One region of the Robbsia sp. KACC 23696 genome, then DNA from elsewhere that is predicted to be linked to it. Evidence: riboswitches for the same ligand, from Rfam matches in the RefSeq annotation. Region 1 holds a riboswitch; each other region holds the start of a gene.
The links. A riboswitch is a leader RNA that binds a small molecule or an ion and turns the genes downstream of it on or off. The one in region 1 is predicted to bind cobalamin.
Positions count from the first base shown of each region.

Region 2: it holds a riboswitch for cobalamin, as region 1 does, so the genes downstream of both, ABEG21_RS15640 (TonB-dependent siderophore receptor) here and ABEG21_RS17810 (CbtB-domain containing protein) in region 1, are expected to answer to the same signal.
Region 3: it holds a riboswitch for cobalamin, as region 1 does, so the genes downstream of both, ABEG21_RS02520 (HoxN/HupN/NixA family nickel/cobalt transporter) here and ABEG21_RS17810 (CbtB-domain containing protein) in region 1, are expected to answer to the same signal.

Region 1 is NZ_CP156627.1:672,518-680,212, forward strand. It holds gene ABEG21_RS17785 (hypothetical protein) at 1-81, opposite strand, end outside; gene ABEG21_RS17790 (MarR family transcriptional regulator) at 320-772, shown strand; gene ABEG21_RS17795 (hypothetical protein) at 790-1,158, shown strand; gene ABEG21_RS17800 (MFS transporter) at 1,155-2,378, shown strand; gene ABEG21_RS17805 (CbtA family protein) at 2,479-3,216, opposite strand; gene ABEG21_RS17810 (CbtB-domain containing protein) at 3,229-3,450, opposite strand; cobalamin riboswitch at 3,506-3,661, opposite strand; gene ABEG21_RS17815 (histidine phosphatase family protein) at 3,779-4,411, shown strand; gene ABEG21_RS17820 (sugar transporter) at 4,758-5,963, shown strand; gene ABEG21_RS17825 (efflux transporter outer membrane subunit) at 6,036-7,643, opposite strand.
Region 2 is NZ_CP156627.1:174,372-182,066, reverse strand. It holds gene ABEG21_RS15650 (ABC transporter substrate-binding protein) at 1-101, opposite strand, end outside; gene ABEG21_RS15645 (ABC transporter ATP-binding protein) at 110-859, opposite strand; gene ABEG21_RS15640 (TonB-dependent siderophore receptor) at 949-3,120, opposite strand; adenosylcobalamin (AdoCbl) riboswitch at 3,252-3,425, opposite strand; gene ABEG21_RS15635 (Ku protein) at 3,529-4,464, shown strand; gene ligD (DNA ligase D) at 4,464-7,178, shown strand; gene ABEG21_RS15625 (acetate kinase) at 7,160-7,695, opposite strand, start outside.
Region 3 is NZ_CP156626.1:627,132-634,826, forward strand. It holds gene ABEG21_RS02510 (LysR family transcriptional regulator) at 1-610, shown strand, start outside; gene ABEG21_RS02515 (hypothetical protein) at 627-809, opposite strand; gene ABEG21_RS02520 (HoxN/HupN/NixA family nickel/cobalt transporter) at 1,100-2,137, opposite strand; cobalamin riboswitch at 2,217-2,423, opposite strand; gene ABEG21_RS02525 (VOC family protein) at 2,525-2,911, opposite strand; gene ABEG21_RS02530 (hypothetical protein) at 2,996-3,334, opposite strand; gene ABEG21_RS02535 (dihydrodipicolinate synthase family protein) at 3,338-4,261, opposite strand; gene ABEG21_RS02540 (hypothetical protein) at 4,258-4,584, opposite strand; gene ABEG21_RS02545 (potassium-transporting ATPase subunit F) at 5,019-5,114, shown strand; gene kdpA (potassium-transporting ATPase subunit KdpA) at 5,111-6,919, shown strand; gene kdpB (potassium-transporting ATPase subunit KdpB) at 7,050-7,695, shown strand, end outside.

The DNA.
Region 1 (7,695 bases):
AGCAACGATTACCTCGGTGCTCGATACCGAGCGTGCAGGCATCTCGCCGTCCTTGTCCGAGGCTTTCATGGCGGTGTTCATATGCGATTTTCCGTAACGAATGCACGCAGTGTGTCGTTACAAAACGCTCGCTACAATCAGGAAATGGCAAACGGACTTTTGGTTTTTCCTAAGGAAGGCTAGTGACCGTACCTCGGAATTCATCCCGCTCAGAAAGAGAAATCCGGTCTCGCAGTTATTCCCTCCCCCACCCACATACAAAGGCAACCTTCACAGGTTACCTTCACAGGTTACCTTCACACATGCTACACTCCGTAGCATGAACACCTCCCCCGACCCTGCGCACGACGCTTTCGCCTTCCAGCTCGCCGAAGATCTGCGCACGATCAGCGGCCGCTTGAAGCGGCGCCTGCGCGAACAGGCCGATCCCGGCGATTTCACGGCGTCCCAAAAAACCGTGCTACTCCGGCTGGAAAAGGATGAGCCCATCACCTTGTCGCAACTCGCCCGCAGCATCGGCATGCGCTCTCAATCGCTGGGCGAAATCATCGTCGCCCTCGAAGGCGCCGGGCAAGTGCAGCGCGCGCCGGATCCAAACGATGGCCGGCAAACGCTGTTGTCGCTGACCGAAACCTGCCGTCATCGCATCCAGGAAGGCCGTGCCACCCGGCAAGACTGGCTCTACCGACAAATCCTCGGATCGCTTTCCGGCAGCGAACAACAGCAGTTGGCGAATGCACTGACGTTGGTGCGTCGTCTCGTCGAACGTTGACCTCCAGGAGCTGTGCCATGACCTCGCTGCACCACGCCCTTTCTTTTTTTCCCGCGCATGCGCTCGCCTGGTTTTTCGGCGGCTTGTTCGCGACCAATGCGATACCCCATTTCGTTTCGGGCGTCATGGGCCGTCCGTTCCAGACGCCGTTTGCCAGCCCGCCTGGCGAAGGCCTCTCCTCATCGACGATCAATGTCCTGTGGGGATTTGCCAACCTGATCTTCGCCTGGCTGCTGTTGGCGCACGTCGGTGACTTCGATATCCGCAACCTGGCCGACGCGCTGCCATTCGCTTTGGGCGTGCTCGCCATTGCGCTATTCTCCGCGCGTCACTTTGGTCGCTTTCATGGCGGCACCCTCAACGCGGAGGCGAAACCCCACGCATGACCACGCCGTCCAACAGTGCCTTTCGCTCCCTGTATAACCGTAACTACCGCGTCTGGGCCGGAGGTGCGCTCGTCTCGAATATCGGCACCTGGATTCAGCGCACCGCGCAAGATTGGCTGGTTCTTACGCAATTGACGCATCACAACGCCACCGCCGTCGGCGTCGTGATGGCACTGCAGTTTGGCCCGCAGATGCTTCTGTTGCCGCTGACCGGCTATGCGGCGGACCACATGGATCAGCGCAAACTGCTGATGATCACCCAATCGACGATGGGCGTGCTCGCCGTACTGCTTGGCCTGCTGACGGTCACCGGCGTGGTGCAACTCTGGGAAGTCGATATCTTCGCGCTGCTATTCGGCTGCACCACGGCTTTCGACGCGCCGGTGCGCCAGGTTTTCGTGTCGGCGCTGGTCGGGGACCGAGATCTGCCCAATGCCGTCGCCTTGAATTCCACGTCGTTCAATGCCGCGCGGATGATCGGCCCGGCAGCGGCAGGCGTGATGATTGCAGCAGTCGGCACCGGCTGGGCGTTCTTGCTGAACGGGCTGTCCTTCATCGCCGTGCTGTACTCGCTGTCGCGTCTCGACCCGGCATCGCTCCATCTGCAGGAACGGGCTGTCCGCGCAAAAGGCAGTCTGGTCGCGGGCTTTCGCTATGTGCGCTCACGCGGTGACCTGGCGACAGTACTGATCATGCTGTTTTTTATCGGCACGTTCGGACTGAATTTCGCGCTATTCATTTCGACGATGGCGGTGAATGTCTTCCATCTGGACGCGGGCCACTACGGTTTGCTGTCTTCGGCAATGGCGGTCGGCACGATCAGTGGCGCCTTCCTGGGCGCGAAGCGAGCGCTGCCGCGCTTTCGCATCGTAATGATCGGCTCGCTGGTATTCGGGATCGGTTGTACCGCCGCCGCGCTCGCGCCCAATGAATGGGCCTTTGCAGCAGCGCTCGTCGTCGTTGGCGTTGCCGCGCTGACGGTGACGAACAGCAGCTCCAGCCTGATGCAATTGTCGACGGAGCCCGCGATGCGCGGCCGCGTCATGGCAATCCGCCTCGCGGTGGCGCTAGGCGGAACACCGCTGGGCGCGCCCACGGTGGGCTGGGTCGCCGACCATTTCGGTGCGCGATGGGGTCTGGCCGTAGGCGCCGCCGGCGGTTTCGCGGCAGCAGCGTATGGCGCATGGGCCTGGAAGAAGGGAAAAATCGGCCCGCGCTGACGGCACGGGCTTTCGGCTCGCGGAACGCGCGTTCCGCCGGAACCGAGAGGTAAAGATCCATTCGCCGCGCCGCGAAAAGCATCGCGACGCGGCAAGACGATCAGGTGCGCAGCCGCCCGGTCAGCGGCAATGCGGGCTTCTGCAATACCCGCTCAGCGAGCACGCCGAACACCAAACCCAATACCGTCCAGACCACGGCCTGCATACCGATCGAGGCGAGACGGAACTGCCACAAGGTGCTGGCCGGGAACGTCGCCGGCACTTCATTGATAGCGGGTAAGCCCATCTGCACGGCGGCGACGATCGCGATATAGACCGCACCGCCCACGAGCGATCCGTTCCAGGCGCCCCAGCGCGCCACCGCCGCGCGGCGCACGCTCAGGGCGAACACCATGACCGTTACCGAGATCGCCAGCATCAGGAAGAACAGACCGGTGCGATAGCCGATCGTGTCGGGGTCTCCAACCGAAGGCGGATTCGCCGGATATTTCAACGTCGGCACGATCACCAGCGCGATAAACGCGGCAAGCGCCAGCAACGCCGATAATGATCTCGGCGAGAGACCCTTCACCCGACCGTAGCAAAACGCGAAGGTCAGCGAGAATAAGCCGCCCACCGCTGTCCCAAAAACGAGCACGCCGGTTGCCAGGCCCAAACCCGATTGCACTTGGCGACTGATCAACTCTTCCTCGTGCTCACCGCCATGCGCATGCTCGGCGCTCTCGAAAGCAATCGCGCGATTCACCTGCGGCTCCCCCACGATCTTGCCTACGCCGAAGGCGAACAGACCCGCGGCAATGCCCGCGATCATGCCGCGTACCAGAAGACGACCTACCATGGCGCGGTCCCCTTAGTGGCACGGGAAGCCGAGCAAATGCCGGGCATCGTGAACGAATTCGTGTACGTACATGCCCGGAATCAGCGCGGTAGCGCCCTCTTCCGCACCGACGAAATAGATCGCGATCAACATCAGCAGGCCGCCGAAGACGATCCACGGAAGCAGATCGCGCAGCGGGATGGCAGCAGGCGCTGCGGCGGTGTCGATCGTTTGCGACAAGGTATGTTCAGTCATCGTATCTTCCTGGGGTCGTGCGCCCTGTTTGAAGGAAAGCGCGTCGTCGTGACGACGACGCGATCTTTTGAAAGGCAGGTCTGACTTCCGGGATCCACACGCTTGGCGTATCGGATCCGGACACAGTGGCGCGACCGCGCCGGGTTCTCACCGGCTTCCGCCTTTCAATTCGCGTATTCTACGGCATGAGGCCGCGGCAACGCGTCGACGCGTTGCCGCGCGTGCGCGTCGATCAGCCCGACGGGCGAAGTCGGTCGGGCTGATCGACGGGTCGGCCCTTATCACTACGAGATCGGCGCTCCGCTATGGAACGCCCGGAGCAACTTGGATGGCACGGGCAATTGTCATGATGGCGCATGCATCGACGCCGGCAATGCGCAAAGGCCTATTCCCCGAACGGGATGAAACGGCCGCGCTGCGCGGGCAGCGTCACGCCGCTGCCTTTGACACGGAATCGGAGGGACTAGATGCCCGCGCCGTGGAAGAGCTCCGCGCCGCGCGCGAGAGCGAGGCATTCGTCGCGCTCACCAGCGCCTTTGTCCGCGTCTACTGCGCGCCGTCGGCGATTGCCGTCGCCAGCGCCACCGCCTTGGGCTTTTCCTCGGAACAGATTACGATCGACGGCACGCTCTCGACACCGCATTTCGGCGCGTGGGCCGGAAAAAGCGCGCTGCAAATCGGCCGGGACGATCCCGCCGCCCTGCAGGCCTGGACCCGCGATCCCTACTTCGCACCGCCCGGTGGCGATTCTTTCGACTCGGTGCGTCGCCGCATGACGGTCTGGTTGGCCAGCACGATGAAAGATGATGCGGACACCGTCGAAAACGGCGACGACGCGCTGCCGATTCTGGCGATCGCCAGCGCGACGGTGGTGCGCGCCGCCGTCTTGTTGGCACGCCGCGCGCGCCTCGAGAGCTTCCATCAACTCGATGTCGCGCCTGGCGCGATGTTCGTCCTCTGACGCACGACATGACGCATCGCGCGACGCGTTAAGCACGCGACGCGTCACACTCGGATAATCCCCTCCCGTAAAAGACTCATGACACGACTAACGGCATTGTCGTGTTTTTGCCGACGCGAGACCGGCTTGTCACACGAGAGTATGCGACGATTTGTAACGGTCGTATCTGTATGCGGTTACATCGCCATTGACGGGTTGTCGGGGCGCGCGCAGCGGGCGTACACTCGGCTGCTGCCCGCATTGCAGCGCAGCATGTCGCGACCCCGTTCGCCGCGTTCCGATAAGCCGAGTTCCGCGCGGCTGCGCAATGGGCAGTTGCCAACACTTTCCTGCCCGAGATTGACTGATGGACTTTTCCGCCACCGACGCGGCGCCCAAAGACCCGACCGATAACTGGCGCGGTGTCATTGCTCTAGCGCTGGCCGCGTTCATTTTCAACACCACCGAATTCGTTCCGGTCGCCTTGCTGAGCGACATCGGCACCTCGTTCGACATGCCGCCTTCCGCGGTCGGGCTGATCCTGACCGTGTATGCGTGGGTGGTCGCCTTGTTGTCGTTGCCGATGATGTTGCTGACGCGGTCGATCGAACGTCGCAAATTGTTGATCGGCCTGTTTGTCGTATTTATCGCCAGCCATATCCTGTCCGGCTTCGCGTGGAACTTCCGTGTTCTGGAATTGAGTCGCGTCGGCATTGCCTTCGCGCACGCGGTGTTCTGGTCGATTACCGCTTCCCTGGCCGTCCGCGTGGCACCGCCGGGCAAACATGTGCAAGCGCTGAGTCTGCTATCGACCGGCACCTGTCTCGCCATGGTCCTGGGCATCCCGCTTGGCCGGATGCTCGGCGAACTGGTGGGGTGGCGGTATACCTTCCTCGCGATCGCGGCAGTAGCGGCGGTCGCCGCCTATCAGTTGGCGCGCGCCCTACCGTTGCTGCCCAGCGAGAACGCCGGCTCCTTGAGCAGTTTGCCGATTTTGTTCAAGCGTCCGGCGCTGTTGTGCGTCTATGCCTTGACGGCCCTCGTCGTCACCGCGCACTTTACCGGCTACAGCTATATCGAGCCGTTCGCGCGCGACGTCGCCCACCTGAGCGGACCGATGATCACCGCGCTGCTGCTGTTGTTTGGCGGTTCGGGCGTGATCGGCTCTTTCCTGTTCAATCGCCTGAGCGGAAAGTTCCCGTTTGCCTTATTGATCGCGGCGATCCTCGTGATCACGATCAGCCTGCTGCTGTTGCTGCCCTTCTCCGGCAATAGCTATCTGCTGGAAGGGCTCAGCGTGTTCTGGGGCATCGCCATCATGTGCTTCGGCCTGTCTTTGCAAGCGAAGGTACTGGCATTGGCACGCGATGCAACCGACGTGGCGATGGCCATGTTCTCCGGCATCTACAACGTCGGTATCGGCGGCGGCGCCTTGTTAGGAAGCGTCGTGGCCGCGCATATCGGCATGCGCTATATCGGCTTTGGCGGCGGCGTGGTCGCCCTGTTCGGCGTCGCGTTGGTCTATTACATGGCGCGTCGTTTCGCGCGTCAGATCGGCGCGCCTACGAGCTGATCGCCAGCGTACCGCAACGCAGCGGAGCGGCCAGCGTCCTGCCGGCCCTCCGTCATGCGCCGATCGCCGCGATCACTCGACGGCTGCCAGCCGAGCAATCGCGGGCCGATCGGCGCGGACCTTGTCGGAGGCGATCGGTTGGCCACTGGCGTCGCTTTTCCCCTGCTTCACCCCGGCGCCACTCGCGCCTTCTCCGGTATCGCTTCCCCACCCCCCTCCCAGCGCTCGAATCAAAGCGACCGTCGATGCCGCTTGCACGCCGGCCAGTTGCGTGGCGGTGCGCTCCGATTGCAGCGCCGTCCGCTCGGCGTCGATCACCGTCAGATAATCGACCTCGCCCTCGTCATATTGCCGTCGCGACAGACTGGCTGCCCGCGTCGAGGCCTGCACGGCAACCGCCTCCGTCTCGCGCTGCGTGCGCAGAATTCTGAGATCGGACAGGCTGTCTTCCACTTCCTGGAACGCATCCAACACCTGCGAGCGATAGTTTGCCGCCTGTTCGTCGAAGCGCGCGCGGGCTTGCGCCAACTGCGCGTGTCGCCGACCGCCGTCGAAGATCGGCAACGTCAGGGCCGTGCCGGCAAGTGGGCCGAGCAGGAACGCACGGCTGGACCATTTGAACAAATCGCCAAGCGTCGCCGCTTCGAATCCCGCCGTCCCGGTCAAGGACAGCGACGGGAAATAGGCGGCTTTCGCCACGCCAATCCGCGCGTTCGCCGCAGCCATCGCCCGTTCCGCCGCCGCGATATCGGGGCGCCGTTCGAGCAAGGACGACGGCAACCCGGCCGGCACCGCCACTTGCACCTGCTGCAACGGGCTGTCGGGCATCGTGAAGGTCTCGGGTGTGCTGCCCACCAGCACGGCAAGCCGATGCTCGGCGGTCGCGCGCTGGCGTTCGACCGTCATCGCGTCGGACTGCGCGCTGGCCAACTCGCTGCGCGCGCGAACGACATCCAGCTCGCTGATGTCGCCATCGTCGAAGCGTCGCTGCACGAGATCGAGAGCCTGCTTGCGCAGCGCGATGGTTCGCCGAAGCACGCCATGGTCCGCGTCGAGAGAACGCAAGGCGAAATACTGCTGCGCCACATCCGCCTGCAACGTCAGCAACACCGAACGATACAAGGCGTCGCTCTGTTCGGCATCGGCGCGCGCCGCGCGTACGTTGTCGGAAACACGACCGAATAGATCGACTTCGTAGGAAGCGCTCGCTTGCGCACGCCAGAGCGTCTGCGACGGGATCGTCACATTGTCCGGTTGCAGTTGCGACGCCCCGGATACCTTTTCCCGCGTCGGGCCGAAGCCCGCGCCCAGCGACGGATACAGGTCCGCCCGTGCGCTGTCCCGCGTCGCGCGAGATTCGTTGACACGCGCGAAGGCGGCCTGCAAGGTCGGACTCGCCGCCGACGCACGCGACTCGAGGCCATCGAGCGTGGCGTCACCGAAGATGCGCCACCATTCGCCACGCGGCAACTGGTCCGACGGCGCCGCAACCTTCCACTGTGCGGCCCGCGCCTTATCGGCCTCGCTCAGCGTGCCATCGGTCAAGGCCGTATCGGTCGATTGAACGGCGTTTTCCTTGAAGGCGGTGGGCGTGCCGACGCCAGGCTTGTCATAATGCGGCGCCATCGAGCAGGCGCTCAAGACCCACGCGGTCATCAGCGACAACGCCATCGGTGGCATGCGGCGAACAAACCGCGGCGCGATGGTTCGCTTGAGATAGTGCATTGTCATT
Region 2 (7,695 bases), 500 kb from region 1:
TGCGCTGTGCGTGGCGCGGCGGCTTCCGCAGCGGCAGCGGCGTCGGCCTGGAAGCCGAGGCCCGCGAAGAAGGCACAGGCAATGAGGCATCGAAGAAACATGCTGTTCGCTACTCCATAATCGGCGTGATGCGGGGCGTCGCATGCACTGGATGGTCGTCGATCACCGCGTCGATGCCGTAATGGGCTTTCAGTCGCGCGGCGGTCAGCACCGAACGCGGGCACCCCTCGGCAACGATCCGTCCGTCAACTAGCAGATAAAGGCGATCACAGAAGGCGGCGGCCAGATTCAGATCATGCAAGGCGACCAGCGTCGACAGGCGCTGCGCCTTGATATGCTTCATCAAGCCGATCTGATGACGGGGATCCAGGTGATTGGTCGGTTCATCGAGCATCAGCACGCGCGGCTGTTGCACCAGCGCACGCGCCAATAGCGCACGTTGGCGCTCGCCTCCCGAGAGCGTGGCGAACGGCCGATACCGCCAAGCGAGTAGATCGACATCGCGGAGGCATTGTGTGACAAGACCCACGTCCTCCTGCGTCACACCGTCGAAGGGACGCTTGTGCGGCGTTCGCCCCATCGCCACTACCTCCTCGACGGAGAGTCCGAACGCATCGGGCGCGTCCTGCAGCACGACGGCGATGCGCTGCGCGGTCCAACGCGCGCCGGTCTGCCAGATATCGGTGCCGTCGAGCCGTATCTGGCCGCTGTCCGGCCGCGCGTAACGGAACGCGCACCGCAAAAGACTGCTCTTGCCGCTGCCGTTCGGTCCGATCAATCCCACGCACTCGCCCGGCCCGACGCGCAGCGACACCCGCTCCAGCAAGGCGTGACGCGCAATGCCCGGTGCATGTTCCATGCGTGGTCGGTGGCTCGTAGGCGACGGCGACCACGACAAGTCCGTGATCGTCAGCAGACCGGTTGCGGTATCGGTGTCGGTGCCGGTGATCAAAACCGCACCGTCGCCGTGACGCCGCCCGAGCGCGGCGCGCCCAGCAGCCATTGCGTGCCGCTATTTTGGGATGTAATCGCGTAGGTGCGGTTCGTCAGATTACGCAGGTAGAGCGCCAGCGTGAGATTGCGCGATACGCGCCAGGAAGCGCTGGCGTCGAGCAGCAGGTAGGCGGGAATGCGCACGCTATTGGCCGTGTCGCCGTAGCGGCTGCCGACATACCGCAGGCCGGCACCGACATTCCAGCCCGGCGTGAACGCCCAGTTCACCCAGACATTGGCGGTTTGCTGCGGCACGTTGAAGGGCACATTCCCGGCGCGGGAGACCGAGCTGGCGCCCACCGTTTCATCGAACGTATCGTAGCGGGCCCGTAGCACCGACGCGTTGGCATCGACGGACCAGCCGGCGGGCAATTTCGCGCTGCCGGTCCATTCGATACCGCGAGACGACTGCCTGCCGATCTGAATCGTTTGTGTCGGATCGTTCGGGTCGGTGCTGAGCAACTGGTTCTTGACGATTTGATAGAAAGCGAGGGTCCAGTCCGCTCGCCCGCCCGCCAGGATCTGTTTGATCCCGGCTTCCCACTGATGTCCGGTGGACAAGGCATAGGCGCTGCTGGCTTGGGACAAGCTGATCAAGGAGCCGACGCCATCGGAACCGGTGGTGTATTGCCCGTACAGCGTCAGCACCGGGGTCAGCGAAAACACCAGGCCGGTGCGCCAGCTGGTATTGGCAAAGGTGCGCTTGAACTGCGTGGCGGCCGTGGTCGCTGTGGCAAAGGTGTCGCGTCGGTAATCGATATGGTCGTAGCGTAGCCCGCTGACCCACGCCAGGCGATCGGTCAACTCGATGCGGTCTTCGGCAAAGAGGGCAGCTTGAGAGGTGCGCGTGCGAAACACCGGTCGGGTCGCATCGGTGCTACTGAACAGGCCCGGATCGAAGCCGCTTTGCGGGACGACGGAGCCGCCGTCGAACGGGGTGTTGCTGCCATCGACGAAGGTCACCGAATTGAACTCGCCGCCGATCACGAAGCGATTCTGTCGCCCCGCGATAGGCCCGTTCAGCGTGGCGTCCAGACGGTCGCCGATCTGCCGTTGATGATGCAGTATCTCGATATAGTCACTGCGCGCGACGCTATCGTTTGCCTGCAGCGCATAGCTTTCGGCGTCGCGCCAGTGTCGATCGATCAACATGCCATACAGCTGATTGCGTACCGTCAAGCCGGGTAATGCTTGCCACCGCGTATCCAGACGCGTCCAGCGATCGTAGTAGGCGATGTTCGCATCGGCGACGTTATAGTTCTGCCGCGTCAGCGCGGCAGAGAGCGCCCCGTCCCGCACCGGCACGCCGAAATAGGCCATCGGCATTTGCCGCGCATAGTCGAACGACAGCGTGAAACGCAGCGTCGGCGTCGCGTCCAGTTGCAGCGCGCCGCCCACCGCGGTCGTATGCGATTCACCGCGTAGCATCCAGCCATTGCTGCGCTCGTCGTTCAGATAAAAGCGATAGCGCAGCGGTGGCGTGCCGGGGTGCCCGGTGTCGATCGGTCCGGTCGTGTCGAATGCCACGCGCTTCTCGCCGTACGCGCCGACGCCTAGCAACAGCGTCGTGCTGCGCACGCGTTGCGGCAGCTTCGGGATGACATCGATCACGCCGCCCATGCCGCCCGCGCCGTTGAGTACCGAGGCGGGACCGCGCAGCACCTCGATGCGGTCGACGGACCAGGTATCGAACGGAAAGGTCACGGTGCCGGCGCCAACGAATAGCTTCGTGCCGTCGAACAAGGTCGTGATCGATTCCTGCCCGCTAAAACCGCGTACCGAGAGGGCCGTCCCCCCATTGCCGGGTGCAGCGTTGTTCGCGTAACCGGCCGCGCGGGTCACGGCGTCGAGCACGGTCGTGTCGCCGCGCGCGCGGATCGTGTCACCAGAGAGGGTATCGACGCTGGCGGGCGTATCCATGCTCGACATCCCGAGGCGACTGCCGGTGCCGATCGGCACGGCCAGGCGCTCGGTCTTGTCGGCGTCGCGCGGTGCCAGGACACGAACGGGCGGCAACGACGCGTGTTCCGCCACCGTTTCGTCGGCGTTGGCTGCGCGTAACACGCCGGCCGAGGCGAGCATGGCCAACACCGCCATCGCGGGTCGCGTGGGATGCCGCGGGGCCATCGGTGGCGCTTGGCGCCGGCAGCGCTTCGGCATGCCAAGCGTCGATCGACGTCGTGCGGGAAGAAAGGGAGACGCGGCAGCGGGTTCAGGCGCAAGGGCGCCTGTCCGCGAGCGGACAAAGGGATTCACGCAAATCGCTCCATGGGGTGACGCGCCCCGTTGGGTAGGGAAGAAAACGGTACGGAGCCAGGTCTGACTTCCAACGCGCAGCGAGGGGTTTTCCCATCCTGCGCGTTGGTCACAGTGGCGCGACCGCGCTGGATTTACACCAGCTTCCGGACTCCGCATAGCGCGCATTGTACTGTGCAAACGCGTCGGCGCAAGCGCCGTGACCAGATCAGGCATAAAGATTGCGCCATGGCCCGACTTAGCACGGACTTTCCTTCTACAACGACAACAAGGAGTGCGATGGCCAAGATTCTGTGGAAAGGCGCGATTGCGTTCGGCCTCGTGCATGTCCCGGTTCAGCTCTATCCGGCCACGCGGGGCTCGAAGCCGTCATTCCATTTGCTCGACGAACGCTCGCTCGATCCCATCGGCTATCGTCAGTACAACAAGCGGACGGGGAAAGAGGTCCCTCGGGACAAGATCGTGCGCGGATTCGAGTATGAAAAAGACCAATACGTCGTGCTGAGCGACGACGAGTTGAAAGCGGCGAATCCGAAATCGACGCAAAGCATCGATGTCGTGTGCTTCGTCCCGGCCTATCAGGTCAACTTTCTCTATCTCGATACGCCGTATTTTCTGGCACCGGACAGCCGCGGCGAGAAGGTGTACAAGATGTTTCGCGAAGCGTTGGACGTCTCCGGCAAGATCGCCATCGCCTTGGTCGTCATGCATGAGCGTCAACATCTGTGCGCCCTCGTGCCGACGCCAGAGGGGTTGTCCTTGACGACTTTGCGTTGGGCGGAAGAAGTCCTGGATGCCGGCGACGTCGGCGATATGGGCGCCAGAAGTTGGCGCGATGCAAGCGTCAGCGCGAAGGAGCGAGAGATGGCGGTGCGCCTGATCGACGATATGAGCGCGGATTTTACGCCCGACGAATACAAGGACACGTACCGAGACGACGTGCTCGCGCTGGTCGATCGAAAGGTGCGTGCCGGCAAGACGAAGACCGTCGAAGCGGTACCGGCGGCCGGTGACGACGACAACGGGCGGGGGGCCGATATCCTCGATCTTACGGCGTTGCTGAAGCGCAGCCTCGGTCAGCGCGGTCGCGGCAGCGCTGCTGCGGACGAGCCGGATGACGACGGCAAGCCGGATACGTCGCGACGCGGCGCGGGAGCAAAGAAAGCCTCCAGTAGAAAGACGACGACGCGCAAGACCGGGACAGGAGGGCGGTGATGGCCGACAATCTGGCGACGTATCGGGGCAAGCGGCGCTTTAGCGGCGAGGCAGCGACGCGAGAGCCGGAAGGTGGCCGCGCCTCGCGTGCCAGGAAGGCCGCCAACGAGGGTCTGCGCTACGTCGTCCAGGAACATCACGCGCGAAATCTGCATTACGACTTCCGTCTCGAATTGGATGGCACCTTGAAGTCGTGGGCGATCCCGAAAGGGCCGAGCGAGGACCCCAAGGTCAAGCGGCTCGCGGTCCATGTCGAGGATCACCCGGTGGAATACGGTGCTTTCGAGGGCACGATTCCGAAAGGCCATTACGGCGCGGGCGACGTCAAGATTTGGGATCATGGCTCGTGGGAGCCCGAGGGCGGTATCGCCGCCGCGCGAAAAGGATATGCGGCTGGCAAACTGACCTTCCGGCTTCATGGCGAACGGCTGCAGGGTAGGTGGGCGCTGGTCCGCACGCGCATGCACGGAAAACAGGCGCAATGGCTGCTGTTGAAAGAACGCGAGGCCGAGGCGAGCGCGGACGCCGCGTCAGCCGAAACCGCCGCGTCCGCGCCGCCCGCCAAGACGGCAAAGCGCGCAAAGCCCGGCAAGCCCGGCAACGGCAAGCCGACCCAGGCGGACGACTGGCGCGCCATTTGGGAAAGGGTAAAGACGCAGGGTCGGCGCGCCGCTTGTCCGGAGACGATGAAGCCGCAACTGGCGACCTTGGTCGATAGCGTGCCCGGCAGCGGCGAATGGTCGTACGAAATCAAATTCGACGGCTATCGTATCGTCGCGCAGGTGCGCGCTTCCGCGACCAAGGCGAAGCGCCGCGCAGGGCCGGTCAGCGTGCTTTACACGCGAGAGGGCAACGATTGGACGGCAAAGCTGCCTGAGCAGGCCGCGGCGTTGAGCGCGTGGACCGAGGCCATCGGGGAGCGATACGGCAGCGCCATTCATGGCGCGTGGTTCGACGGTGAGGCCGTGGCCTTTAATAAGGAAGGCGTTCCGGATTTCCAATCATTGCAGAATGCGTTCGATGCGCATCGCAGCAGCCATATCGTTCTGTATCTGTTCGATCTGCCCTATTTCAACGGATACGACTTGCGGGAAGTGCCGTTATCGGAGCGACGTGCCCTGTTGCGCGCCTTGCTTGCCGAGATCCCGGTCCCGGACCTATTGCGGTTTTCCGAGGACTTTGCCGCACCGCCCGCGCAATTGCTGTCGCATGCGTGCGCGCTGTCACTGGAAGGGGTCATCGGCAAGCGGACCGACAGCGCCTACCGTGCCGGGCGGGCGCCCAGTTGGATCAAATTGAAATGCCGACGTCGACAGGAGTTCGTCATCGCGGGCTTTACCGAGCCGGCGGGTTCCCGTTCGGGCGTCGGTGCCTTGCTGCTGGCGGTGTATGACAAGACGAATACGGGGAAGGGTAAGGGCAAGCCGACACTGCAGTACGCCGGGCGCGTCGGGACCGGCTTCGACGCGGCGATGCTGAAGGCCTTGCGTGCCAAGCTCGACGCACTCGAGAAGAAGCACGGATCGGCGACGGCTCCGGTGAGCAATCCCCCCGCGTCGCGGGCCGGCGGCAAGGTGCACTGGGTGACGCCGACCTTGGTCGCCGAATGTGCGTTTGCCGAATGGACGCGCGATGGCGTATTGCGCCAAGCCTCGTTTATCCAATTGCGAGATGACAAGTCAGCGAAAGACATCGTTCGGGAGGACGCCGCCGTGCAACCCGCTTCCGCCAAAGCATCGAAAAAGACCGCCGTCGCCAAGGCGTCGGCGCTGGAAAAAGAAGCAAGCGGCTTCAAAGGCAACGACGTCATTGCAGGCGTTCGCGTGACCCATCCTGACCGGGTGGTCGACAAGCAGAGCGGTGCCCGGAAGATCGATCTGGTGCGCTACAGCGAATGGATCGCGCCATGGCTTTTGCCGGAATTGAAGCAGCGGCCGGTATCGTTGATGCGCGTCACCGGCGATATCGACGGCGAGTCGTTTTTCCAGAAGCACGCGCCCAAGCAATCGATACCGCACGTCACGCAGCATGCCGATTTGGACCCGGGGCATCCCCCCTTGCTGACCTTGGATAGCGTCGACGCGTTGGTGGGGGCGGCCCAGATGGGGGCGATGGAACTGCATACGTGGAACGCGCGCGTGGACAGTATCGAAAAGCCCGATCGCATGATCTTCGATCTGGACCCGGGCGCCGGCTTGCCGTGGGCGCGAATGATCGAAGCCGCGCGGTTGACGCATACGATCTTGGAGGAGATCGGCCTGAAGGCCTTTTGCAAGACCAGTGGCGGCAAAGGTTTGCATATCGTCGTGCCCTTGACGCGACACGCGAGCTGGGAGCTTGTTCGCGACTTTGCGCAATCCGTCGCGCAGCATCTGGCGAAAACATTGCCCGATCATTTCATTGCAAAAATGGGAGAAAAGAATCGCAAGGGCAAGGTTTTTGTCGATTATCTCCGCAACAACCGGGGCGCGAGCACGGTGGCGGCATTCTCGCTACGCGCACGCCCCGGACTAGGTATTTCGGTGCCGATCACGTGGGACGAGCTTGCATCGATACGCGGCGGCGATCATTGGACGCTGGAGACGATCCCAGAAAGAATGGCGCAATGGCCCGATGCCACCGACGGCAAAAAAGGGCCCTGGCACGGCTATGCGACGGCACGGCAACGCATCACTGCCGAGATGCGCAAGCGGCTTCAGCCTAGCAAGGACTGAACGTGCGCGGCCATTTGCTTGTTCTCGTCGGACGCCACGACGCGGGTCTCGAGCGATAGGAATCCTAGCTTGTCGGCGATACGTTCGCGCAGCGCCGCGCTATGTTCACCGACGCCGCCAGTGAATACCAATAGGTCGACACCGCCCAATATCGCCGCGAAGGAACCTACCGCTTTTGCCACGGCCGTGACGAAATACGTCAGCGCGAAGGCGGCCGTTGCATCGCCTTTATCCGCCGCTTCCTGGATGACCTGTACGTCGCTGCTGAGCCCCGACAAGCCTTTCAAGCCGGATTGCCGGTCCAACAAGGTTTCGAGCTTGTCGGCGTCATAGTCGTGTTCGCGCATCAGATACAGCAGGATCGTCGGATCGAGATCGCCGCTGCGGGAACTCATCGGAATGCCGCCGGTCGGCCCGAGCCCCATCGTGGTATCCATCGGCTTAGCGTCTTGCAGTGCAGCTAAACTAGCGCCGCTTCCCAGATGCGCGATGACGGTGCGCGCCGGAATCGACTCGC
Region 3 (7,695 bases), on a different replicon from region 1:
CCTGAGCGTGCCGCGCGCGTTCGCAGTGAAGGTCGTGCAGCCCATCGCAATCGACTTTCTGAAGTGCTATCCCCTTGTCGATCTCCAGTTGATCGTCACCGATCGCGTCATCGATCCCTTCCAGGAAGACGTCGATCTAACGATTCGCATCACCGACACGCCGCCCGAGGGTTTGACGGGGCGCCCGTTGACGCCAGTGCGGCAAGTGGTCTGCGCCTCGCCTGCTTATTTCCAGGAGTACGGCCGCCCGGATCATCCCAGCGAGTTGGCCGGCCATCGTTGCGTGTTCCTGGGCGAAGCGCCGGACGACAATGTATGGCATTTTCACCGCGACGCAGAGAAAGTCTCCGTGAAAGTCGCCGGACGCTATGTGTGCAATCACAGTCCGATGCGGCTGGACGCGGCCAAGGCGGGCCTCGGCATTGCCTGTATGCTGGATTTCATGGTGGGCGATACGCTGAGCTCGGGCGCCTTGGAAGCGATATTCACCGATTGGGAGCTGCGCACGCCGTGGCAAGGCGCAGCATGGTTGCTCTATCCCGGCACGCGATATCTATCGGCGCGGCATCGCCTCTTCGTGGATTTCCTTGTCAGTCGCGTGTGCGGCTGACGAGGCACGCGGCACGCTACGCGAGCGACGCCACGAAGCGCAGCAGTAAGCGATGCGCGTGGGGCGTATCGGACGATGCCGACGTGCCGGTTGTCTCTGGCGGCAGCGCGTTGCCATTGCGAGATGAGGCGTTCCGGTGTCGCGTCAGACAGTGTCGAATCAGCGCGACGGTGAACTCGGGGTGAAACTGCACGGACATCGACTTGTCGTTGTCGACCAGGAGCCGGTGATGATCGCCCCCGACACCGCCGCGGGCAATGGCAGGTTCTCACCCCGTTCCGGCTGTACGCCAATGATTTCGGGATGCCCACTCGCCAAGGCTTGCCGCACCCACGCCGCCTGTTCGCCGTATGCCTCTCTTACATCGAGGGGCGGGATCCCCATCTGGATTATGAATAAAGGCCGTGCGGACATGTTCTCCATCGACATCGAAAATTCGGCGATCGCGTCGCCTTGCGCTTGCGTTAAGGAAGGGTGTTGCGCGGATGATCACGCAAGCCGATCGTAGCGGCGCCAGCGATAGATCGCCAACGACGACACCCACGCAAAGATGAACAGGCCGATGATAAAGAAGCCTAAATCGTTGAAGTTATCGTTCAGCGCGCCGACGATATCCCAAAACACGCCAGTAAAGCCGAACTGGTCGTTCAACAGCCCGAGCGTTTCGATGCCGGCAATCATGACGGCGACGACGACCGATACCAGCGTGATCGTCAGATTATAGTAAAGCTTGCGGATCGGTTTGACGAAAGCCCATTGATAGGCGCCTAGCATCAGGACGCCGTCGGCCGTATCGACCAAAGACATGCCCGCCGCGAACAGCATCGGAAAAACGAGAATTTGAGATAGCGAGACGCCATGTACCGCCTGCGAGGCGGACATGCTCAGCAGACTGACTTCCGTTGCCGTGTCGAATCCCAGGCCGAACAGGAAGCCCAATGGCAGCATCCACAAGGGATGCGACACCAGCCGGAAAAGCGGTTTGTACAAGCGCGCGAGCAACCCGCGATTATTCAGCAGCAGATCCAGATCGTCCGCCTCGATCGACTCGCCGCGGCGCACCTTGTCGAACCGCTTCCAGACGCCTCGCAAGATCACGATATTCATCGCGGCGATCAGGAACAGAAAGAGCGCCGAGACCGATGTCGAAAGAATGCCGCCGATCGTGCGCCACGCATCCACGCGGCTTTGCAAGGCAGACGCGGCAATGGCGACGCCCAAGGCGACGATCACGACAACGGCGGAGTGGCCCAGTGCAAAAAAGAAGCCGACGGTGACGGGCCGCTTGCCGTCCTGCATGAGTTTGCGGGTCACGTTATCGATGGCGGCGATATGATCGGCATCGACGGCGTGCCGTAAGCCGAAGCCATACGCCAGCAGTGCGGCGCTGAGTAATAGCGGCTGCCCGTGGAGGGCGATAAAGGCCCATATCCAGGTGCCGATATTGAAAAGGCCGAGTACCGAAAAAACGGAGAGGATGCGGGCTTTAAGGGAGACGTCATCCCTCGTCAAAGACGTGTTTTGCACGGCGAAACTCATTGGTCAGGTTGCCAGAGCCGCGCATTCGCGCATCAACGGCGTCGCGGCACCCCGCACGACGCCATCGCTCTGACCCGGGTTCGACGGCAGGTCTCCTGGCTGGCGGATCATCGCGCACCGTCGGCCTTCCCGACACCTTGCGGTGTCAGTGGCAGTCAAGGACGGCGCGCTTCTCGCACACAGTTGCGGGGGCAGCCACAAGCCCGCGGCATGCCGCCTCCGCGCCTTGTGTTCCCTTTTAATCCGATATGGAACCATCGATCGCCACTATACGGCGGGATCCGGGCGCTGGAAAGGGCGTATCTCGATAAAGACCCGAAACATCGACGCACGGGCGCGATATGCACGCGTCGCCTTGCCAGCTGGGCGCGGACCTTACGCTTCGTATAGCTCGAGCGGCAAATCATCCGGGTCGGCAAAGAACGTAAACTTCTTGCCGGTATATTCGTCCACCCGCACCGGCTCCGGTTCGATGCCGTGATGTCGTAATGACTGCACGGCTGCTTCCAGATCCGGCACGCTGAATGCAAGGTGGCGTAGACCGCAGGCCTCGGGTCGGCTGACGCGCGGCGGAGGCGAGGGAAAGGAAAACAGTTCGATCTGCGCGCCATCCGGCAGGCGCAAATCCAGCTTGTAGGAGTCGCGTTGCGCGCGATAGACCTCCGCGACGATCTCCAATCCGAGGACTTCGGTATAGAAACGGCGCGAGCGCGGGTAATCGGAGGCGATGATTGCCGCGTGGTGGATGCCTGAAATATTCACTGATGCGTGCCTTGTCCGATCGCGGAGGATGCGGCAATTTTAACGCATGAGGCACGCTTCGATCGGCGTCACGGGCAGCGCCGCTCAAACGCCGCGCGACACGAGCCGGCCGATCATTGCGCCAGGCAAGGCCGTGATGAGCATGTGCAGCGTAAAGTCGACGTCGGCCGCGGCGATATCGAAACGCACGACCACGTTTTCGCCCGCGACGCTGGTACCGATGATGTACACGCCCAAAGCGGAATGGAGCAACTGACTCAGCCGGTCGCGTGGCGAGCCGGCCTTGCCGTGACAGTCGCTTTGCAGGGTGATGTCGAGAAACACGCGTTGCTGTGCGACAGCGGCGGCATCGCCAAGCCCGCGGGCGGGCGTCAAGGAGGGTGCGGCGCAAAGCGGCGCGGTTTGCGGCGTAGAACGGTTCATCGCTTACTCCAGAACAGACAAGGGCATCCGGCGTAGCGCCGAGGGGGTGACGGACAGGGCACGAGACAGCTGCTCCATCAGCTTGTCGGACGCCGTCGTCAAGGGCGGACGGGTTTCGGCGCGCGCTAAGCCGGCCAATGCCAGGCACGCTTTGATCGCGGTGGGATTGCTCGTCGAGAAAAGCAGGCGAATCGTGTCGGTGAGCGCGTCGAAGTCGAGCGAGGCCTCACTGCGTCGGCGCGCCATGCCGTAGGGGGCGGCGCCTTCGGCCGCGCCGCGCATATCTCGGTCGATTGCGACGAGCGCCTCCGGGAAGACATGCGCGCTTGCGAGAATGCCGCCGCTGCCGCCGGCCAGCAGACACTCGATCAAGGCGGCGTCGGTACCGCAAAGCATGCTGAGCGGTAATTTTCCGAAAGCGGTGAAGCTCGCCGGGACACACGCTTTGATCGCAACGATCTCGTGCCGATAAAGCAGCTTCTCGACCGTTTCGGGCGCCAATGCGACGCCTGATCGCACAGGCACGTCATAGAGGATGATCGGTTTTTTTGCAGCGTCCGCGATGGTGGAAAAGTGCCATAGCAAGCCGTCTTGATCGGGACGGATATAGGCGGGTGCGGGTATCAGATAGCCGGCCGGATCGAAGGCGCGATAGGTCGACATCGCGTCGCACATCTCCGCAGTACTCATGCCGCCTACGCCGATAAAGACCGGCATCCCGGTTGGGACTACGTCGAAAAAGGTCTCCAGTACGGCGAGGCGTTCTGCCGGTGAGAGGAGTGCCGACTCGCCGGTTGTGCCTAAGGCGACGAAGCCGCTGATACCCGTTTTTGCATAGTATCGAATCAACTTTTGCAGTGCGGCCAGATCCACTTCGCCATGTTTAAACGGCGTGACCAGCGGCAGCCATATACCTGAAATCATCATTTTGTCCGTCGCGACGGGTATTCAAATTCCCGCGGGTAAATTTGCTGGATAGTTGCACCGGGGATCAGCGACAGCAGATGTTGCAAGGTCGCTTTCATGCCGGCGGCAGGGGCGTCGAACGTGAAGTGAATGCGTGAAGGAAACAGCGTGGCCTCGCGCACCGTCGCACCGAGTGACGATTCGAATACGCGCTTCAGTTGCATTCGCTGTTGCGATGGTGCGAGATCGTGCGCGACCACTTCGATGATGTAGGCATCGAACGGTGCGGGTAGCGCGGCGTGCGAAGGGCGCCGCACCGCATGCGTCTTGTTCCACGAAAGCATGACTCATTCCTCCTGTTGCCACATGCCGGGATCGCGCAGGAATGCGATCCAATGCGCGCTTTCCTCCGGGAGCCCGTTGACGCGCCAACAGGCAGAGAGGCGATGCCGGAATCGTAGCGCCGGGGTGCATCAAATTGGCGTAAAAAAAGCGCCCCTTTGCATCAAGGACGCGGCGATTTTTTGTGGACAGCGAGGCGTACGGGCCCTTGCACATCAATCTTTATGCGTTCTTTATACCTTCGCCCTGTTTCTTATCGCGATCTTTATGCTGCTCTTGATACGCTTTATACGCAGGATCGCCACGACTTTTTCGTGTAAGGAACGAAGCAAAATGGACGCCTTTTACGTGGCCGGCATCGTCGGCTTTTGCGTAGTCTGTCTCTTATTGGTGCGCGGCTGCGACCGTTTGCGCCGTACCCCGGGAGGTCGCTGATATGACTGCCTGGACTTTATGGATGTCGGGTGGCGCATCGTTGCTGCTTTTTCTCTACCTCGTGTATGCGCTGGTGCGTGCGGAGGATCTGCAATGAATGCCAACACCGTGCTGCAATCCGCAGTTTTTATCGTCGTGCTGTTGTTGTTGGCCTACCCGGTAGGACGCTATATCGCAGCGGTCATGGACGGTTCGTCGTTTGTCGTGCGGCGGCTGGGTCGCCCCATCGAAAAGGTTTTATACGCGATCGCAGGCGTCGATCCCGATACCGAAATGTCGTGGAAGCGCTATGCCGTTTGCATCCTGCTGTTCAGCGGCATCGGTACGCTGTTTCTCTATGCATTGCTTCGACTGCAGCAATGGCTGCCGTTCAATCCGCAAGCGATGGGGCCGATGAGCCCTGATGGCGCGTTCAATACCGCGGTCAGCTTTGTCACTAATACAAACTGGCAGGAGTACGGCGGGGAAAGCACGCTGAGCTATCTGTCGCAGGTCGTCGGGCTGACGGTGCAGAACTTCCTCTCCGCCGCCACCGGGATCGCGGTCGCCGTCGCGTTGATCCGGGGATTTGCCCGACACACGATGCGGACGATCGGTAATTTCTGGGTCGACCTCACACGCATTACCTTGTACATCCTTGCGCCGCTCGCCGTGGTCGTCGCGTTGTGCTTTGTCGGCCAGGGTGTCATCCAAACCTTTGCGCCTTACAAAGAGATCGATACGCTCCAGACAACGGTATATCAGGCGCCGAAGCTGGATGGCGCAGGCAATCCGGTGAAAGACGCCAGCGGCAATCCCGAGACGGTGGATACGTCCGTCAGCAAGCAGACGCTTGCGCTCGGGCCGGTTGCCTCGCAAGAAGCCATCAAGCTATTGGGAACGAACGGCGGCGGCTTTTTCAATGCCAACTCGGCGCACCCCTTCGAGAATCCCACGCCGCTGACAAACTTCTTGCAAGTGCTGGCCATGCTGTTGATTCCAGCGGGCTTGTGCGTCACGTTCGGCGTCATGGTGGGCGACAGGCGGCAAGGCATCGCAATTCTCGCCGCGATGACGATCGCTTTCACGATCGCCTTGGGCGTCGAACTGCATGCCGAGCAAAGCGGCAATCCGGCATTCGCCGCGCTGCATGTCGATCAGACGCCAAGCGCCTTGCAGTCCGGCGGCAACGCCGAGGGCAAGGAAACGCGCTTCGGCATCGCACAAACCGGCATCTTCACCGTTGCAACCACGTCGGCGTCGACCGGGGCGGTGGACGCCACGCATGATTCCCTGACGCCGATCGGCGGCCTGGTGCCGATGCTGCTGATGCAATTGGGCGAGATGATTTTCGGCGGCGTGGGCTCCGGCCTCTACAGCATGCTGGCCTTCGCGGTATTGGCCGTCTTCGTTGCCGGGTTGATGATCGGCCGCACGCCGGAATATCTCGGAAAAAAGATCGAAGCGTACGAGATGAAAATGGTCGCCGTGGCGATCCTGCTGACGCCTTTCCTGGTCCTCGTCGGATCATCGATCGCCGTACTTGCGCCGGCCGGGCTCGCGGGCATCGCCAATCCCGGCCCGCATGGTTTCTCGGAGGTGCTCTACGCCTTTTCCTCCGCGGCCAATAACAACGGCAGCGCGTTTGGCGGCCTGACCGTCAACACGCCCTTCTACAACATCCTGCTGGCTATCGCGATGTGGTTCGGTCGCTTCGTCTGGATCGTGCCGGTACTGGCGGTGGCGGGTGCGCTCGCCGCGAAGAAGCGACTGGCCGTGACGTCCGGGACGCTGCCAACGCATGGTCCGCTGTTTGTGGTGCTGTTGCTCGGCACGATCGTATTGGTGGGTGCATTGACCTATGTTCCGGCGCTGGCCTTGGGACCGGTGGTCGAGCAATTGATGATGGTGTCGGGCCATTGAGGCCCCGTCGTTCACGAGATCGAAAATGAATTCTCCGTTAAAGCATGTCGTCGGCGATGCGCCGGCTTCCGGGGGCCAACACGCCGAGGGCGGTGCGCCGACTCCCCAGCCGAAACCGGGCGCACGATCGATGTTCGATCCGGCCTTGTTGCGTCCCGCGCTGATCGATGCCTTCCGCAAGCTTTCGCCGCGCACGCAGTTGCGAAACCCGGTGATGTTTTGTGTCTATGTCGGCAGCCTGCTGACTACCGTGCTGTGGATTGCCGCGGTGCTGGGCCATCCCACGTCGCCGGAATCGTCCGGTTTCATCCTCGCCGTGACGCTGTGGTTGTGGTTCACCGTCTTGTTTGCCAATTTCGCCGAAGCGCTTGCCGAGGGGCGATCGAAGGCGCAGGCGGCGTCGCTGCGGGAGGCCAAGCGCGACGTGACGGCGCGCAAGCTCGCGCAACCGAAGGTCGATGGCGATGTCGCCTTGGTACAAGCCTCCTCGCTGCGTAAGGACGATTTCGTCCTTATTAAAGCCGGCGACACTGTGCCGGCCGATGGCGAGGTCGTCGACGGTGTGGCGTCGGTCGACGAGTCGGCGATCACTGGCGAGTCGGCGCCGGTCATCCGTGAGTCCGGTGGCGACTTCAGTTCGGTGACAGGCGGCACGCGCGTGCTGTCCGACTGGATCGTCGTGCGGGTTTCGGTCAATCCGGGCGAAGCGTTTCTCGACCGGATGATCGCCATGGTCGAAGGCGCCAAAAGGCAGAAGACGCCGAACGAGATCGCCT